Regions from separate parts of the Pectobacterium sp. A5351 genome, predicted to be linked through region 1. Evidence: predicted binding sites of a transcription regulator. Region 1 holds the regulator's gene; the other holds the start of a gene.
The links. The regulator ArgR, encoded in region 1, controls arginine synthesis, uptake and breakdown. The targets are predictions, from matches to a motif close to ANTGAATAAAAATACANT.
Positions count from the first base shown of each region.

Region 1 (8,187 bases):
TGCAATCAGTAGCAGAACCCACCAACGCCGATGCAAGAAAACTCGCATTGGCGGTAAATTCTTACGGTATGACAGAATAATGCCGAGTCCAATCGACGCGATAAAAAAGCGATACCAAACAATCGTATAAGGTTCCATTACCACCAGAACCTGTTTCATGGCTATCGGTAACGCGCCCCAGCAAACTGCCGTAGTCAGCGCCAGACAAAGACCGATACCCGTCTGCTGTTTAGTATTCATACTTACCCAGATGGTTTACTCAGAATCAGAATGTAAAAAGCCCCGCAAAGAATTGCGGGGCTTGAATCCGTAAGACCTAACGCGAAAAATTATTCAGCAACGATGCTGATATATTTGCGGTTTTTTGGGCCTTTAACTTCAAACTGAACTTTACCATCAGTCAAAGCAAACAGAGTGTGGTCTTTCCCGCAGCCAACGTTAGTTCCTGCGTGGAATTTGGTGCCACGTTGACGAACGATGATGTTACCAGCCAGTACACTTTCACCGCCAAAACGTTTTACGCCCAGACGTTGTGCATTAGAGTCACGACCGTTACGGGTTGAACCGCCAGCTTTTTTGTGTGCCATTTAATCCGCTCTCCTAATCTTAAGCGCTGATGCCGGTAATTTTCACGTCAGTGAACCACTGACGGTGGCCTGCTTGCTTACGGTAGTGTTTACGGCGACGGAACTTAACGATCTTCACTTTTTCGCCACGACCATGAGCAACAACTTCAGCTTTGATTTTACCGCCATCGACGAAAGGAACGCCGATTTTGATTTCTTCACCGTTGGCAACCATCAGAACCTGGTCAAACTCAACGGCTTCACCAGTTGCGATGTCCAGCTTTTCCAAGCGAACGGTTTGACCTTCGCTTACTCGGTGTTGTTTACCACCACTTTGGAAAACTGCGTACATATAAAACTCCGCTTTCCGCGCACCCGTTAATAGGTTTCAGAGCACGCTATAAATATTCATAATAGGGCGCGAATTCTACGCAAAAATACTGCGGATGACAAGTGCATAATCAAAGGATGTGAAGAAAAAGAATACAACGTATGAACTGCCGTTTATCTCTCTCATTTTTCAAGTACAATCGGCGCAATAAGTTCCGTCTTGCCGATATGCAACAGCAATCTTACGGCAGTGTTGAAGACATACGTTGGCATAAACCATGAATCTAGAACAAATTACAACATTAACCGCGCAGGATATGGCAGCTGTTAATAACGTCATTCTTGAACAACTGAATTCCGACGTCGTTTTGATCAACCAGCTTGGGCATTACATCATCAGCGGCGGAGGAAAACGTATACGCCCAATGATTGCTGTTCTGGCCGCCAGAGCCCTCGACTATAACGGTGATAAACATGTCACTGTTGCTGCACTGATCGAGTTTATCCATACCGCAACGCTGCTGCATGATGACGTGGTAGACGAATCTGACATGCGCCGGGGTAAAGCAACGGCCAACGCCGCCTTTGGCAACGCCGCGAGTGTGCTGGTTGGGGATTTCATTTATACCCGCGCCTTCCAGATGATGACCAGCCTCGAATCGTTACGCGTGCTGGCGCTGATGTCAGAAGCAGTAAACGTTATTGCTGAAGGCGAAGTCTTGCAGTTAATGAACTGCAACGACCCGGATATTACTGAAGAAAGCTATATGCGCGTCATTTACAGCAAAACGGCACGTTTATTTGAAGCCGCCGCGCAATCTTCATCCATCCTTGCAGGCGCAACGCCAGAGCAAGAAAAAGCGCTTCAGGACTATGGCCGCTACCTGGGCACCGCGTTCCAGTTAATTGACGATCTGCTTGATTACAGTGCAGACGGCAAAACACTGGGCAAAAACACGGGCGACGACCTCAATGAGGGCAAACCAACGCTGCCGCTGCTGCACGCCATGCGTAATGGTAATGCAGAACAGAGTTCGCTGATTCGTCAGGCAATTGAAGAAGGAAACGGGCGCCATCTTCTGGAACCGGTGCTTGCCGCCATGCAACAATGTGGTTCGCTTGATTACACACGTCAGCGTGCAGAAGAAGAGGCAGATAAAGCGATTAGCGCATTGCAGCAGTTGCCAGAAACGCCATACCGTATGGCGCTCGAAGGCCTTGCCCACTTAGCCGTACAGCGCGATTTCTAATCGTGGTGTGAGGTACTTGCCTGATAACGTAATCACCGTTAACTCAATCGTAAGTAGCGCTGCCTTGCAGCGCTACTCGTTCGCAGACTAGGCAGTCTGGTCGATGGTGACATCATCCAGCCGAGACAACATCGCTATCGTCCCTTCACGCAAGATGAAATTAATCAGTCGGGTTCGTTCATCAACGGAAAGTTGATGGAAAATATGCACCCACGATGACATCAGCGTTGGCTCATTATCGATACGATAATATTCTGTTGGCGGATTCTCTTTTACTAGCAGAGAGTTCCTGACCTCGTTCGGCAAACTGCGAATAGAATATTCGACACCACGCCCTTGAACCCCTTTCCTTCTGCGCTTTTCCCAACCGTCGTCTCGCGCCCGTTTATTCAGCCCCTGCGGTGACTTCGGCAATCCACCTACGCCAACCAGCTCACTTGTTGCAAACCATTCTTTGTCCATACTCGTCACTCCCTTGTTTGTTTTGAACAGGCATTACGTCAACTCGCCCAAAAGTTTCCATATAATAGACTATAATTACCTAAACCGCTAACTTTTACACGTTACCGGCACACCTAAGTAATAAAGAAATGATTAAATCCCGTGCAATACTGAAACATCGCAGCCAGAGCAATACGGCAAATCAAAATAAAATGCAGGCCCCTTCTTCAGCACAGATTGGCAATCGAAAAACCTGCTCTCCATGATTCAGTCAATCATCCATTGATAAGATCGGTTCTTCATCCGACGGTGTAATACCCAACTGGCTCAGCGTAGTTGACACGCCGACTCGAAGGATATAAGCAATCAGATCATCTCTTTCTTTTTCAGACAGTTGTTGATAAATCTGCATCCATACCGCCAAGGCCGCGGGCTGTTTCGTCGAGTAGTCAGAAGGCTCGATTTCGAGTAATAGGGATTTTTTTACTATATCCGGTAAGCTGTGAATTGAGTACTCCACTCCTCTTCCCTGGACGCCTTTACGGCGACGCTTCTCCCATCCATCCTCACGGGCGCGCTTATTCAATCCTTGTCTTGATTTCGGAAGGCCGCCGACTCCAACCAATTCGCTGGTAGCAAACCACTCTTTTTTCATTGCCTTTCATCCTGATAGTGCCATCCCTAACAAAAACGCGCTTATTTGGAAATTAATTGAGAATTTTAAGGAAAATTAATGCTATATTATTTCCAAATAGTAATGTCATGTTAGCTCGGCATATAACTAACATCCGTTATTTATACCACTAATCTACAGTCGTCTTATAGCAAATAAGGGAAGGAATATGATTTTAAGGAAACAAGACTGGCATCCCGCTGATATCATTGCTGCACTGCGCAAGAAAAACACGACGCTGGCGGCAGTATCGCGAGCGGCCGGATTAAGCTCATCAACGTTAGCTAACGCCCTCTCACGCCCCTGGCCCAAGGGGGAATGGCTTATTGCTGATGCGTTAAATATTCACCCCTCAGAGATTTGGCCAAGCCGATACTACGATCCGGAAACCAATGAGCTTATCGACAGAAAAAAACTCATCCGCCCCGATTAAAAAAGAAAAGCCGGAGATCACTATCTCCGGCTTTTTATTCAACGTCACGTATTACAAGAATTTCAATGATTAATTCTTGATGAACGTCTCGCCTAGCTCAATATCCTGCTTCAACGTATCCAGCATGCTGCTAAGCGCGTTTTGCTCAAAAGCACTTAATGTGCCGATGTCTTTACGCTCTACGACGCCGTCTTTGCCCAATAGCACCGGCTGAGCGAAGAAGCGGGCATATTTGCCATCGCTTTCAACGTATGCACATTCCACCACACCGCTTTCGCCTTGCAGTGCACGAACCAGAGACAAACCAAAGCGTGCAGCAGCCTGACCCATAGACAAAGTGGCCGATCCGCCACCTGCTTTGGCCTCAACAACCTCGGTGCCCGCATTCTGAATACGCTTGGTCAGATCGGCCACTTCCTGCTCACTGAAGCTGATACCAGGAACCTGAGACAGCAGTGGAAGAATCGTCACACCAGAGTGTCCGCCGATAACTGGCACATTAATATCCTGTGGCTGTTTGCCTTTCAGCTCAGCAACGAAGGTATTGGAACGGATGATATCCAGCGTGGTAACGCCGAACAGTTTGTTTTTGTCATACACTCCAGCTTTTTTCAGCACTTCAGCAGCGATGGCAACGGTCGTGTTCACTGGGTTAGTGATAATACCGATGCAGGCTTTCGGGCAGGTAACCGCAATTTGCTCAACCAGATTACGCACAATTCCCGCATTGACGTTGAACAGATCGGAACGATCCATACCAGGTTTACGTGCCACACCAGCAGAGATCAGCACGATATCCGCGCCAGCAAGCGCAGGTTTAGCATCTTCACCGCTATAGCCTTTGATCTTCACTGCTGTAGGAATGTGGCTCAGATCGACAGCAACACCCGGCGTGACCGGAGCAATATCGTAAAGGGATAGTTCTGAACCTGAAGGAAGCTGGGTTTTGAGGAGGAGTGCGAGTGCCTGACCGATACCACCTGCTGCTCCGAGAACTGCAACTTTCATCCTAAACTCCTTATTATCGTAAAATAAAAAAGTGCCGTGAATTCATTTGGTTATAAACAGAATATAAAAAATGGGGATAAGATCAGTCTACTCACCTTTCTGCAAATGACATGAGAGACAAAAATACGCTATGTCTCTAATAATAAATCAAAAACAACCATTCGTTTGAAAGGTAAGTAAAGTTAATAAGCTATTGAGCTATAACGCGGTGTTCATTCACGTGCAATTAACCGGTGCGCTACATTACACCGATCAATGGCGTCCAAACAACATCATTCTGATAACATTTAATTTACTTTTATGTGACGCAGGACGCATTTCTCGGACTACTCACGGACCGAATTTTTGTGAAAACAGCGACTAGCACATATCTGAGGAAATAGACTGGAATTATAGGCGATTTAATTGCATAAAAATTCACACAACTGCATAATAGAAGGATTAACCATAACAATTAATCCGGTGCAGAATGCGAAATTCGACAAAACAAGAAGACCTCGTTAAAGCGTTCAAAGCGCTGTTAAAGGAAGAGAAGTTCAGTTCCCAAAGCGAAATTGTTCAGGCATTGCAAGACGAAGGATTTGAAAACATCAACCAATCCAAGGTGTCACGCATGCTAACGAAATTTGGCGCCGTGCGCACACGCAATGCAAAAATGGAGATGGTGTATTGTCTCCCAGCCGAACTCGGCGTTCCTACTACCTCCAGCCCGTTGAAGAATCTTGTGCTAGACGTGGACTATAACGATGCGGTCATCGTCATCCATACCAGCCCAGGAGCCGCGCAGCTCATCGCCCGTCTGTTGGATTCACTCGGGAAGTCAGAGGGAATCCTCGGCACCATCGCGGGGGATGACACGATCTTCACCACCCCGGCAAGAGGCTTCAGCGTCAAACAGCTTTACGAAGCTATTCTGGTGCTCTTCGAACAAGAGCTGTAACTCACTCGCCCGCTACCGTTTTTATTACTCGTTTTTTACTGGGTATTTTCGCTACGTTTTCTTTGCTACGTGTAGGATCGCTACACGTAGCAATTATTGCCAAAACGCTTACACCGCGGGCAGTTCAGCCAATGGCCAACGTGGTCGAACGGATACCCCCAGCGTCTGACTGGCGCCATGCATCAGACGTACACTGCCCGCATAGGCAATCATCGCACCATTATCCGTACAGAATTCAGGACGCGCATAAAACACTTCGCCGCCACGTTTTGCCATCACTTCACCTAAGCGCTGGCGTAGCGTCCGGTTTGCACTCACGCCCCCCGCCATGACCAGTCGCTTAAAGCCCGTTTCATCCAGCGCACGACGACACTTGATCGCCAGTGTATCCACAACGGCATCTTCAAATGCACGAGCAATGTCGGCACGCGTTTGATCATCATCGCCGTTGCTACGAATCGTATTGGCTGCAAACGTTTTTAGCCCAGAGAAGCTGAAATCCAGACCGGGACGATCGGTCATTGGGCGAGGAAACGTAAAGCGCTGCGGATCACCCGCCTGCGCCATTTTCGACAACATCGGGCCACCGGGGTAATCCAGCCCCAGCAGTTTCGCCGTCTTATCAAATGCTTCGCCCGCCGCGTCATCAATCGATTCGCCCAGCAAACGGTATTCACCAATGGCCGTCACGCTGATGAGCTGCGTATGTCCACCAGAAACCAGCAGCGCCACGAAGGGAAACGCCGGTGGATTATCTTCCAGCATCGGTGCCAGTAAATGCCCTTCCATATGGTGCACAGGAATCGCCGGCACACCCCAGGCAAACGCCAGAGAGCGGCCGACTGTCGCCCCCACCAATAACGCGCCAACCAAACCAGGGCCGGCGGTATAAGCCACGCCATCGATATCACTCGCCTGCAACCCGGCTTCACGCAGCGCCGCCTGAATTAACGGGACCGTTTTACGCACGTGATCGCGTGAGGCAAGCTCAGGCACTACGCCGCCGTAATCCGCATGTAATTTGACCTGGCTGTATAACTGATTGGCGAGCAAACCGGTTTCTGTGTCATAAATAGCCACGCCGGTTTCATCACAGGATGTTTCGATACCCAATACGCGCATTGCTGTTCCTACTTTGATGACGATACAAGCGCTCGTTGAATGCCGCTTGCTTCAAACTGTGGATAGTCTACCATAAGCGCCCTGATTTCTGCGCTGGCCGTGGTTGGGTGTTTTATGATCACCACAATGCTTTACAAAGGCGTCACGTTTGCAGTAGAATTCCGCACCATTTTGAAAAGGCTGGCACAAGGCCAGCGGCAAACCGAATTTATTGAGGTGAGAGGCACATGCCGGTAATTAAAGTACGTGAAAACGAGCCGTTCGACGTAGCTCTGCGTCGCTTCAAGCGTTCCTGTGAAAAAGCAGGTGTTCTGGCTGAAGTTCGTCGTCGTGAGTTTTATGAAAAACCAACGACCGAACGTAAGCGCGCTAAAGCTTCTGCCGTGAAACGTCACGCGAAGAAACTGGCTCGAGAAAACGCACGCCGCACTCGTCTGTATTAATTTTCAGGAGGGTTTCCCTCCAACGCGTGATTAATCCGCAGACTTAGCAGTTGCATACGAAGGCCGTGCTTTCCGAAAGGAAGCGCGGCTTGTTGTCGTTTATAAGCTATATCTAATGTAACCACCTTACAGAAAGATATACATCAGGGGCTTATGGCTGGACGAATCCCACGCGTATTTATTAATGACCTGCTGGCTCGCACCGACATCGTCGATCTCATTGACGCGCGCGTCAAACTGAAAAAGCAGGGCAAAAACTTCCATGCGTGCTGTCCATTCCATCACGAAAAAACCCCCTCATTCACCGTAAACGGTGACAAACAGTTCTACCACTGTTTTGGTTGTGGCGCACACGGCAACGCCATTGACTTTTTGATGAATTACGATCGTCTCGAATTCGTTGAAACCATTGAAGAACTGGCCACCCAATACGGCCTCGAAGTGCCTTATGAAAGCGGCACTGGCCCAACCCAGTTAGAGCGTCATCAGCGGCAAAGTCTGTACGAATTGATGGGACAGCTCAGCGGGTTCTATCAACAAGCACTAAGCCAGTCAGTCGGTACGCCAGCGTTGCAGTATCTGCAACAGCGCGGTTTAAGCGCAGAGGTTATCAGCCATTTTGCGATCGGCTTCGCCCCGCCCGGCTGGGATAACGTCTTAAAGCGCTTTGGCCGCAATAATGATGACCGCAGCACATTGAACGATGCCGGCATGCTGGTGACTAACGATCAGGGCCGAACGTACGACCGCTTCCGCGAGCGAGTGATGTTCCCCATTCGCGACAAACGGGGGCGAGTGATTGCTTTCGGCGGACGCGTATTAGGCGACGGTACGCCAAAGTACCTTAACTCGCCGGAAACAGAGATTTTTCATAAAGGTCGCCAGCTGTACGGCCTGTATGAAGCGCAGCAAAGCCACGCGGAGCTAAAGCGACTTTTGGTTGTTGAAGGCTATATGGATGTGGTGGCGCTGGCGCAGTTT
Region 1 covers NZ_CP116477.1:591,304-599,490, reverse strand. Annotated here, with positions in the region: gene O1Q74_RS02785 (DMT family transporter) at 1-240, opposite strand, end outside; gene rpmA (50S ribosomal protein L27) at 330-587, opposite strand; gene rplU (50S ribosomal protein L21) at 607-918, opposite strand; gene ispB (octaprenyl diphosphate synthase) at 1,175-2,146, shown strand; gene O1Q74_RS02765 (DNA-binding protein) at 2,234-2,608, opposite strand; gene O1Q74_RS02760 (DNA-binding protein) at 2,859-3,242, opposite strand; gene O1Q74_RS02755 (helix-turn-helix domain-containing protein) at 3,430-3,693, shown strand; gene mdh (malate dehydrogenase) at 3,763-4,701, opposite strand; gene argR (transcriptional regulator ArgR) at 5,171-5,641, shown strand; gene tsaD (tRNA (adenosine(37)-N6)-threonylcarbamoyltransferase complex transferase subunit TsaD) at 5,750-6,763, opposite strand; gene rpsU (30S ribosomal protein S21) at 6,991-7,206, shown strand; gene dnaG (DNA primase) at 7,360-8,187, shown strand, end outside.

Region 2 (8,187 bases), 850 kb from region 1:
GAACAGCGAAATCAGCCCCTTCTTCTGCTTCTGTACGTCTGGCTGCGATGTCGTTGTAGGCGAAAGCTGGGCGTTCAGCAGTTCGTAATACTCATTGACCTGTGGCCCGATAATAATCTGAAACTGTTCACTCTGGTGTTGCGCACCTAATATACCGGGCAGATTTTTGATCGCCTCGGTTTGCACTTTACTTTCATCAATTAAATCAAACCGCAACCGCGTCATACAGTGCCAGGCTTTATTAATGTTTTCGTTTCCACCAACCAGTTTAATGATTGACTGAATAACGTCATTTTTTCCCATGGAATAAACCCCCAACATGACCTTATGTTATTTTTGGCCGAATTATTTCCTCAGATAGTAAAATCTTAAAAAATAAAAAACAAACCAATAAAACATGAGGTTCATCACACGATTAGCCTGTAATGGGGTGTTTATTGCCATTATTCAATAATTGGTCTGGTTTTTTTGTTAATTCGATGGCTTTTCCAAACCAAAATAATTATTTTAAATAAGAGATTTACAATAAAAGAAAAAATAAGTAGAAAACAAAAAAGAAACTGATTTTTAGACTGCATCTTTGCCGGTTATCGCTATTCCGGAAAATGCGTCGGAGGATATTTTTGTGTTACCGACAATCATTACTGACATTGAATGTCTTGTTACTCGCCCTGACCGCCATAATTTAGTGACGGTGGTGGTTTACACAGATAAGGGCGTCACGGGTTATGGCTGTGCGACCTTCCAGCAGCGCCCGCTGGCCGTAAAAGCGATGGTCGACGAGTACCTCAAACCGCTTCTGCTCGGGCGAGATGCTAACCATATCGAAGATCTGTGGCACATGATGATGGTTAACGCCTACTGGCGTAACGGGCCGGTGATCAACAATGCGGTAGCGGGCGTCGATATGGCGCTGTGGGACATCAAGGGCAAGCTGGCGGATATGCCGCTTTATCACCTGTTTGGTGGGAAATCCCGCGATGCGATCGCGGCCTACAGTCATGCTGCCAGCGATACGCTGGACGGGCTGTATCAGGAAGTAGAACGGCTGTATGCGCAGGGCTATCGTCATATCCGCTGTCAGTTAGGGTTCTATGGTGGCAATTCTGACGCGCTGCACAGTACGCGCCAGCCAACGGAGGGAGCCTATTACGATCAGGATCAGTACATGGCTAACACGATCGCCATGTTCCGTGCGCTGCGCGAGAAATACGGCGATCGCTTCCACATCCTGCATGATGTTCATGAGCGCCTGTTCCCGAATCAGGCCGTGCAGTTCGCCAAAGCAGTAGAAGCCTATCGTCCCTATTTCATCGAAGATATTTTGCCGCCTGCGCAAAACGAGTGGCTGGCGCAGATCCGCAGCCAGAGCGCGGTGCCGCTGGCGACGGGCGAGCTATTTAATAATCCTGCCGAGTGGCAGAATCTGGTGATTAACCGGCAGATTGATTTCATTCGCTGCCATGTCTCACAGATTGGCGGGATTACACCTGCGCTGAAGCTGGGTGCGTTCTGTCAGAACTTTGGTGTTCGGCTGGCGTGGCATTGCCCACCTGATATGACGCCTATCGGCGCGGCGGTCAACATTCACCTCAATATCCACCTGCACAATGCCGCCATTCAGGAGTTTGTCGCTTACCCGGAAAATACCCGCAAGGTCTTCCCGCAGGCGGTAGAACCGGAGAAGGGCTATCTGTATCCGATTGAGCGCCCCGGCATTGGTGTCGGGATCGATCTGGACGCGGCGCGGCAGTTCCCCGTCGTCTATCGTCCGCACGAATGGACACAGAGCCGCCTGCCTGATGGCACGATGCATACGCCCTAAGTCAGCGTCACGGCGACTGGCGGAAGGTTAGGTTATCGAGGTTTAAGGGGATGACGTAGGTACAGGTGTAGTTGATGTCGATAATATCGCTCGATTCGTACACGCGACCGCCCTGTAAAATACCGCGATTAAGAATATGCATCGCGGCCGTGCCTTTCTTGCAGTCCAGCAGCTCAGCCTGAGCTTTGGTGACGTTAACTGCCTGATAATGTGTCAGGTAGTGTGAAATCGCATAGCCCTTGCTGAGCACATACTGCTGAATAGAACCTTCAATAATCTTCTGATTCATCTCTGGGAAATCCGCAGCGGGCATTTTCGATATTTCGATCTGTACCTTGCGGTTATCAACGTAGCGTAATCGACTGAATTCCCAGATAAATTCACTGTCGCCGATCGCAAATACCTGTTGTTCTTCCCGAGTCGGCAGGCGCTTATGCAGGCTGAGCAGACGGAATGAAATCTGATTAAATTTCTTTTCGGTAATCGAGTTATACACCAGCGGGTTGCTGCGTACGCCCTGATTAATGAAGTTGCCTGAGCCCTGCACCATATGGATCGCGCCGATGCTGGCGAGTTTTTCCAATGCCTGACGAATGGTGAAGCGCGACACGCCGTATTCTTCCGCCAACTGACGTTCCGGCGGCAGCTTTTCCGGCAGTGGGTCGGTGTGCTGATAGATTTTGCTCAGTAAATCCTGCGCGATGAAATCTTTCTTTTTCATGGACTGTCTCAAAATAGCCCTGCCAGCGTCGCTGACAAGGCCGTTTGCGTCGGATCAGTGGTGGCAGAAGTGATGAATCACCTGCGAAATCAGCTCCCGCGTCGGCTTGATAAACTTGGTATCAATATATTCATCCGGCTGGTGCGCCTGTTCGATCGATCCCGGCCCCAGAACCAGCGTCGGGCACAGTGTCTGAATAAACGGTGCTTCGGTGCAGTAGTTCACGATTTCCGTTTTCGTCCCCAGCAGCTTCTCTACGACTGACACCAGACGGTGATCGGGCGGGCACTCATAGCCGGGAATCGGCGGATGCAGTTCGCTGATGGTTAACCGACCCGGCCAGCGCTGGCTGACAGGTTCAAGCGCTTCTGACAGCAGCCCATCCAGATCGTTAAGTGTAATGCCCGGCAGCGGGCGAATATCCATATGCAGTTCACAGCAGCCGCAGATGCGGTTAGCAGCATCGCCGCCGTGAATGTGGCCGAGGTTCATGGTGGGGTGAGGGATGTGGAAAATCGGGTTGTGATAGCGTTCCTGTAGGGTGTTGCGCAGCACCAGCAGGTGGGAAATCGCTTCGTGCATCAGCTCAATCGCATTCACACCGCGTGAAGGATCGCTGGAGTGACCGGACTGCCCCTGAATACGGATCGCGTTGGACATATGGCCCTTGTGGGCGCGCACTGGTTGCAGCGAGGTTGGCTCGCCGATGATGGCGCAGTCCGGGCGAATCTGTGTGGATTCGGAGAAATACTTGGCGCCGGCCATCGTCGTTTCTTCATCGGCTGTCGCTAAAATATAGAGTGGCTTTGTCAGCCTGGTCGGATCGATGTCGCGCAAGGCATCAAGAATAAAGGCAAAGAACCCTTTCATATCCGCGGTACCCAGGCCGTACAGCTTATTGTCGTGTTCGGTTAGTGTGAAAGGATCGCGCGTCCAGCGGCCATCGTCGAAGGGGACGGTATCGGTATGCCCTGCCAACAATAAACCGCCTTTTCCTTCACCAATTCGCGCCAGCATATTAAATTTATTGAGGGTGCCGGGAACTGGCTGGACTTCAACATGGAAGCCGAGATCGCCGAACCAGCCTGCCAGCAGGTTGATTAACGTCTGATTACTTTGATCGAGCGCGCTGTCGGTGGCACTGATGGACGGTGTAGCGATTAGTGCCCGATATAGCTCAATAAAAGGGGGTAAATTCATCTTCACTGTTGACAGCCTCTGGTTAGGATAGTATCAATATTCATGCATTTATTGTGAATAAAAATACAATAACGCGCGGTGAAAGGAAACCCAAAGGTACGGCGATGGCGATTCGTCACTTTCACTGAGCTTCGCGGGTGAACTGCGTACCGACGCTGGTGAGCCCTGTTACCTGTTCCATAGATAAGTAAGAAGGTATACGGATCCCATGCTGAATACGCTGATTGTTGGTGCAAGTGGTTATACCGGCGCGGAGCTTGCGCTCTACCTGAACCGTCACCCACAGATGAACATAACCGCTTTGATGGTTTCTGCGCAAAGTGTCGATGCAGGAAAATTGATTTCTGATTTACATCCGCAGCTCAAAGGCATCATTGATGTACCGGTAAAACCGCTGACCGATTCTGAAGAAGCGGCGAAAGGTGTGGATGTCGTGTTTCTGGCGACCGACCACAAAGTCAGCCACGATCTGGCCCCTGTTTTTCTGGCGGCAGGCTGCACCGTTTTTGATTTGTCCGGCGCGTTTCGCGTGCAGGATGCCGAATTTTATCGTCGCTATTATGGTTTTGAGCATCAGCACCCTGACTGGCTGGCAAAAGCGGTTTATGGGCTGGCCGAATGGCGTGCTGAAAGCGTAAAACAGGCACAGCTGGTTGCCGTGCCGGGGTGTTATCCCACGGCTGCGCAGTTGGCGCTGAAGCCGCTGCTGGATGCACAACTGCTGAATCCGGCACAGTGGCCAGTGATTAATGCCGTGAGCGGCGTGAGCGGGGCAGGGCGTAAAGCGTCGCTGACCAGCAGCTTCTGTGAAGTTAGCCTGCAACCCTACGGCATTTTCAACCACCGCCATGAACCTGAAATTTCAACGCACCTCGGCACGCCAGTGATCTTCACGCCGCATTTGGGCAACTTCGCTCGCGGTATTCTGGAAACCATCACCTGCCGCCTGCAACCGGGCGTTACGCAGCAGGATGTCGCCGAAGCCTACCACAATGCCTATCACGATAAGCCACTGGTACGCCTGTATGATAAGGGCGTTCCGGCGCTGAAATCCGTTGTCGGCCTGCCGTTCTGCGATATCGGTTTCTCCGTTGACGGTGAGCACCTGATCGTCGTGGCGACCGAAGATAACTTGCTGAAAGGCGCAGCGGCACAGGCTGTGCAATGCATGAACATTCGTTTTGGTTTCCCTGAAACCCAATCGTTAATTTAATGACTACTGGTCCCGACATTTCGAGGCGCGAAGCATAATGAATCCGTTAATTATCAAATTAGGTGGCGTTTTACTGGATAGCGAAGAAGCGCTGGAGCGTCTGTTCACTGCGCTGGTGACTTACCGTCAGGAACATCAGCGTCCGTTGGTGATTGTGCACGGCGGTGGCTGTCTGGTGGATGAGCTGATGAAGAAACTGTCGCTGCCTGTCGTGAAGAAAAGCGGCCTGCGCGTCACGCCTGCCGATCAGATCGACATCATCACCGGCGCGCTGGCGGGTTCCGCCAACAAGACGCTGCTGTCATGGGCGAAAAAGCATGACATCAACGCGGTCGGCCTGTGTCTGGGCGATGGTGGCAGCACGACGGTCACGCAGCTCGATGAAGCGCTAGGTTTTGTGGGTAAAGCAGAAGCGGGATCGCCTGCGCTGCTGAACACGCTGCTGTCTGCGGGCTACCTGCCTGTTGTCAGCTCCATCGGTATTACGGCGCAGGGCGACCTGATGAACGTCAACGCCGACCAGGCGGCGACGGCACTGGCGCAAACGCTGGGCGCGGATTTAATCCTGTTGTCTGACGTGAGCGGCATTCTGGACGGTAAAGGCCAGCGTATTGCCGAAATGACGGCAGAGAAAGCCGAGCAGCTGATTGCTCAGGGCATCATTACCGACGGCATGATTGTTAAGGTTAACGCCGCGCTGGATGCCGCGCGTGCGCTGGGTCGTCCGGTTGATATCGCCAGCTGGCGTCATGCCGAGCAGCTACCTGCGCTGTTCAACGGCGTGGCGATTGGTACGCGTATTCTGGCGTAAGTCGTTTCTGGGTATGGCATGATGCGATACCAACGTGAATGATATTTTTGGGAGTAAGGATTATGGCTTTGTGGGGCGGTCGGTTTAGTCAGGCAGCAGACCAGCGTTTTAAACAATTTAATGACTCACTGCGGTTTGATTACCGTCTGGCGGAACAGGACATCGTTGGCTCGATCGGCTGGTCGAAAGCGCTGGTGACGGTCAATGTGCTCAGCGAACAGGAACAGCAGCAACTGGAACAGGCGCTGAATGCCCTGCTGGTTGAGGTTCAAGCCGATCCTGAGATGATCCTGCAAAGCGATGCAGAAGATATTCACAGCTGGGTTGAACAGCGCCTGATCGAGAAAGTCGGCGATTTAGGTAAAAAACTGCATACCGGTCGTAGCCGTAACGATCAGGTCGCAACCGACCTGAAACTCTGGTGCAAGGCGCAGATTGCAGAACTGCTGCTGTCGGTACGCCAGCTGCGTCAGGCGCTGGTTACGACGGCGGAAGCGAATCAGGATGCGGTGATGCCGGGCTACACCCACTTGCAGCGCGCACAGCCGGTGACGTTTGCACACTGGTGTCTGGCCTATCACGAGATGCTGGCGCGTGATGAAAGCCGTCTGGAAGATACGCTGAAGCGTCTGGATGTCAGCCCGCTGGGCTGCGGCGCGCTGGCGGGAACGGCTTATCCGATTGACCGTGAGCAACTGGCGGGCTGGCTCGGGTTTGCCTCGGCCACGCGTAACAGTCTGGACACGGTTTCCGATCGCGATCATGTACTGGAGCTGCTGTCTGATGCCTCGATCGGTATGATCCACCTGTCGCGTTTTGCCGAAGATCTGATCTTCTTCAACAGCGGTGAAGCGGCGTTCGTTGAGCTGTCTGACCGTGTGACATCCGGTTCTTCCCTGATGCCACAGAAGAAAAACCCGGATGCGCTGGAGCTGATTCGTGGTAAATGCGGCCGCGTACAGGGTGCGTTGACCGGCATGATGATGACGCTTAAAGGCCTGCCGCTGGCGTATAACAAAGATATGCAGGAAGACAAAGAAGGGCTGTTTGACGCGCTGGATACCTGGCACGACTGCCTGATGATGGCGGGTCTGGTGCTGGAAGGCATTCAGGTTAAACGTCCGCGCTGTAAAGAAGCGGCTGAGCAAGGCTACGCGAACTCGACGGAGCTGGCAGACTATCTGGTCGCGAAAGGCGTTCCGTTCCGTGAAGCGCACCATATCGTGGGTGAAGCGGTGGTTGAAGCCATTCGTCAGGGTAAAGCGCTGGAAGCGTTGCCGCTGGCCGATCTGCAAAAATTCAGCGCCGTGATTGGTGAGGATGTCTACCCGATTCTGGCGTTGCAATCCTGTCTGGATAAGCGTGCTGCACAAGGTGGCGTGTCACCGCAGCAGGTCGCTAAAGCGATCGGTGATGCGAAGCAGCGCTTAGGCTAAGTTGCCCTCTTCTGTTTCAGTTCCCCCGACGTGGTGTTTCGCGTTGGGGGAATTTCTGTGTTACCCATCTGATTCTTCTGCAAATTATCCTCTATCCCTGTTCATATGGAATGCGGCTCGCATTTTTCTGCTCAGCGTCCCTCTCGCCTGAATTGTTTCTGGACATCCATACAGTATCATTTTACCTTGACCGACAGCGTGAAAGGCCTGCGGAGGCAAAGTGGATATCAGCATATTTTATGGTCTGGGCGGCGGTGCGGTAGGGCTATTGATCGGGTGGCTGATTGCCAGCCTGATTCATCAGCAGAAGCTGTCGCAGCATGGCACCGAACAGCGGCTGCTGGCACAGACGTTACAGCAGACCCAGCAGTCGCTCAGTGATCAGCAGCAGGTGAAACAGCAGGATGAACAGCGGCTGCGGCAAAACGAGCTGGAACTGCGCACGGTCCACGCGCAACTTTCTGCCAGCCATGAAAAGCTGCAACAGTTGAGTGAGCTTCGCACAGAGTGCGTGCAGCTCAATCAGGAACTGCGAACGCTGCGTGAAATAAACAGCGCACAGGAAGCGGAATTGCGGGAAGTCACTATTCGGCTGGAAGAAACCCGTATGGCGGCGGAAGAAAAGCAGCGGCTGTTGGCCAATAGCGAACAGCGGTTGACGACGCAGTTTGAAAATCTGGCGAACCGGATTTTTGAACACAGCGGCCGCAAGGTGGATGAGCAAAATAAACAGAGTCTGGATAAGCTGTTGATGCCGCTGCGTGAGCAGCTTGACGGCTTCCGCCGTCAGGTACAGGACAGCTTTGGCGCGGAAGCGCGCGAGCGCCATACGCTGGCGCATGAAATCCGCAATCTGCAACAGCTGAACGCGCAGATGGCACACGAAGCCATCAACCTGACGAAAGCGCTGAAGGGCGACAATAAAACGCAGGGTAACTGGGGCGAGGTGGTGTTAAGTCGCGTGCTGGAAGCCTCTGGTCT
Region 2 covers NZ_CP116477.1:4,142,780-4,150,966, reverse strand. Annotated here, with positions in the region: gene O1Q74_RS19130 (PTS transporter subunit EIIC) at 1-303, opposite strand, end outside; gene O1Q74_RS19125 (starvation-sensing protein RspA) at 626-1,825, shown strand; gene O1Q74_RS19120 (GntR family transcriptional regulator) at 1,833-2,546, opposite strand; gene argE (acetylornithine deacetylase) at 2,601-3,752, opposite strand; gene argC (N-acetyl-gamma-glutamyl-phosphate reductase) at 3,955-4,959, shown strand; gene argB (acetylglutamate kinase) at 4,997-5,770, shown strand; gene argH (argininosuccinate lyase) at 5,833-7,206, shown strand; gene rmuC (DNA recombination protein RmuC) at 7,427-8,187, shown strand, end outside.
Region 2: the regulator ArgR is predicted to act here: its motif matches at 3,799-3,816, upstream of argC (N-acetyl-gamma-glutamyl-phosphate reductase).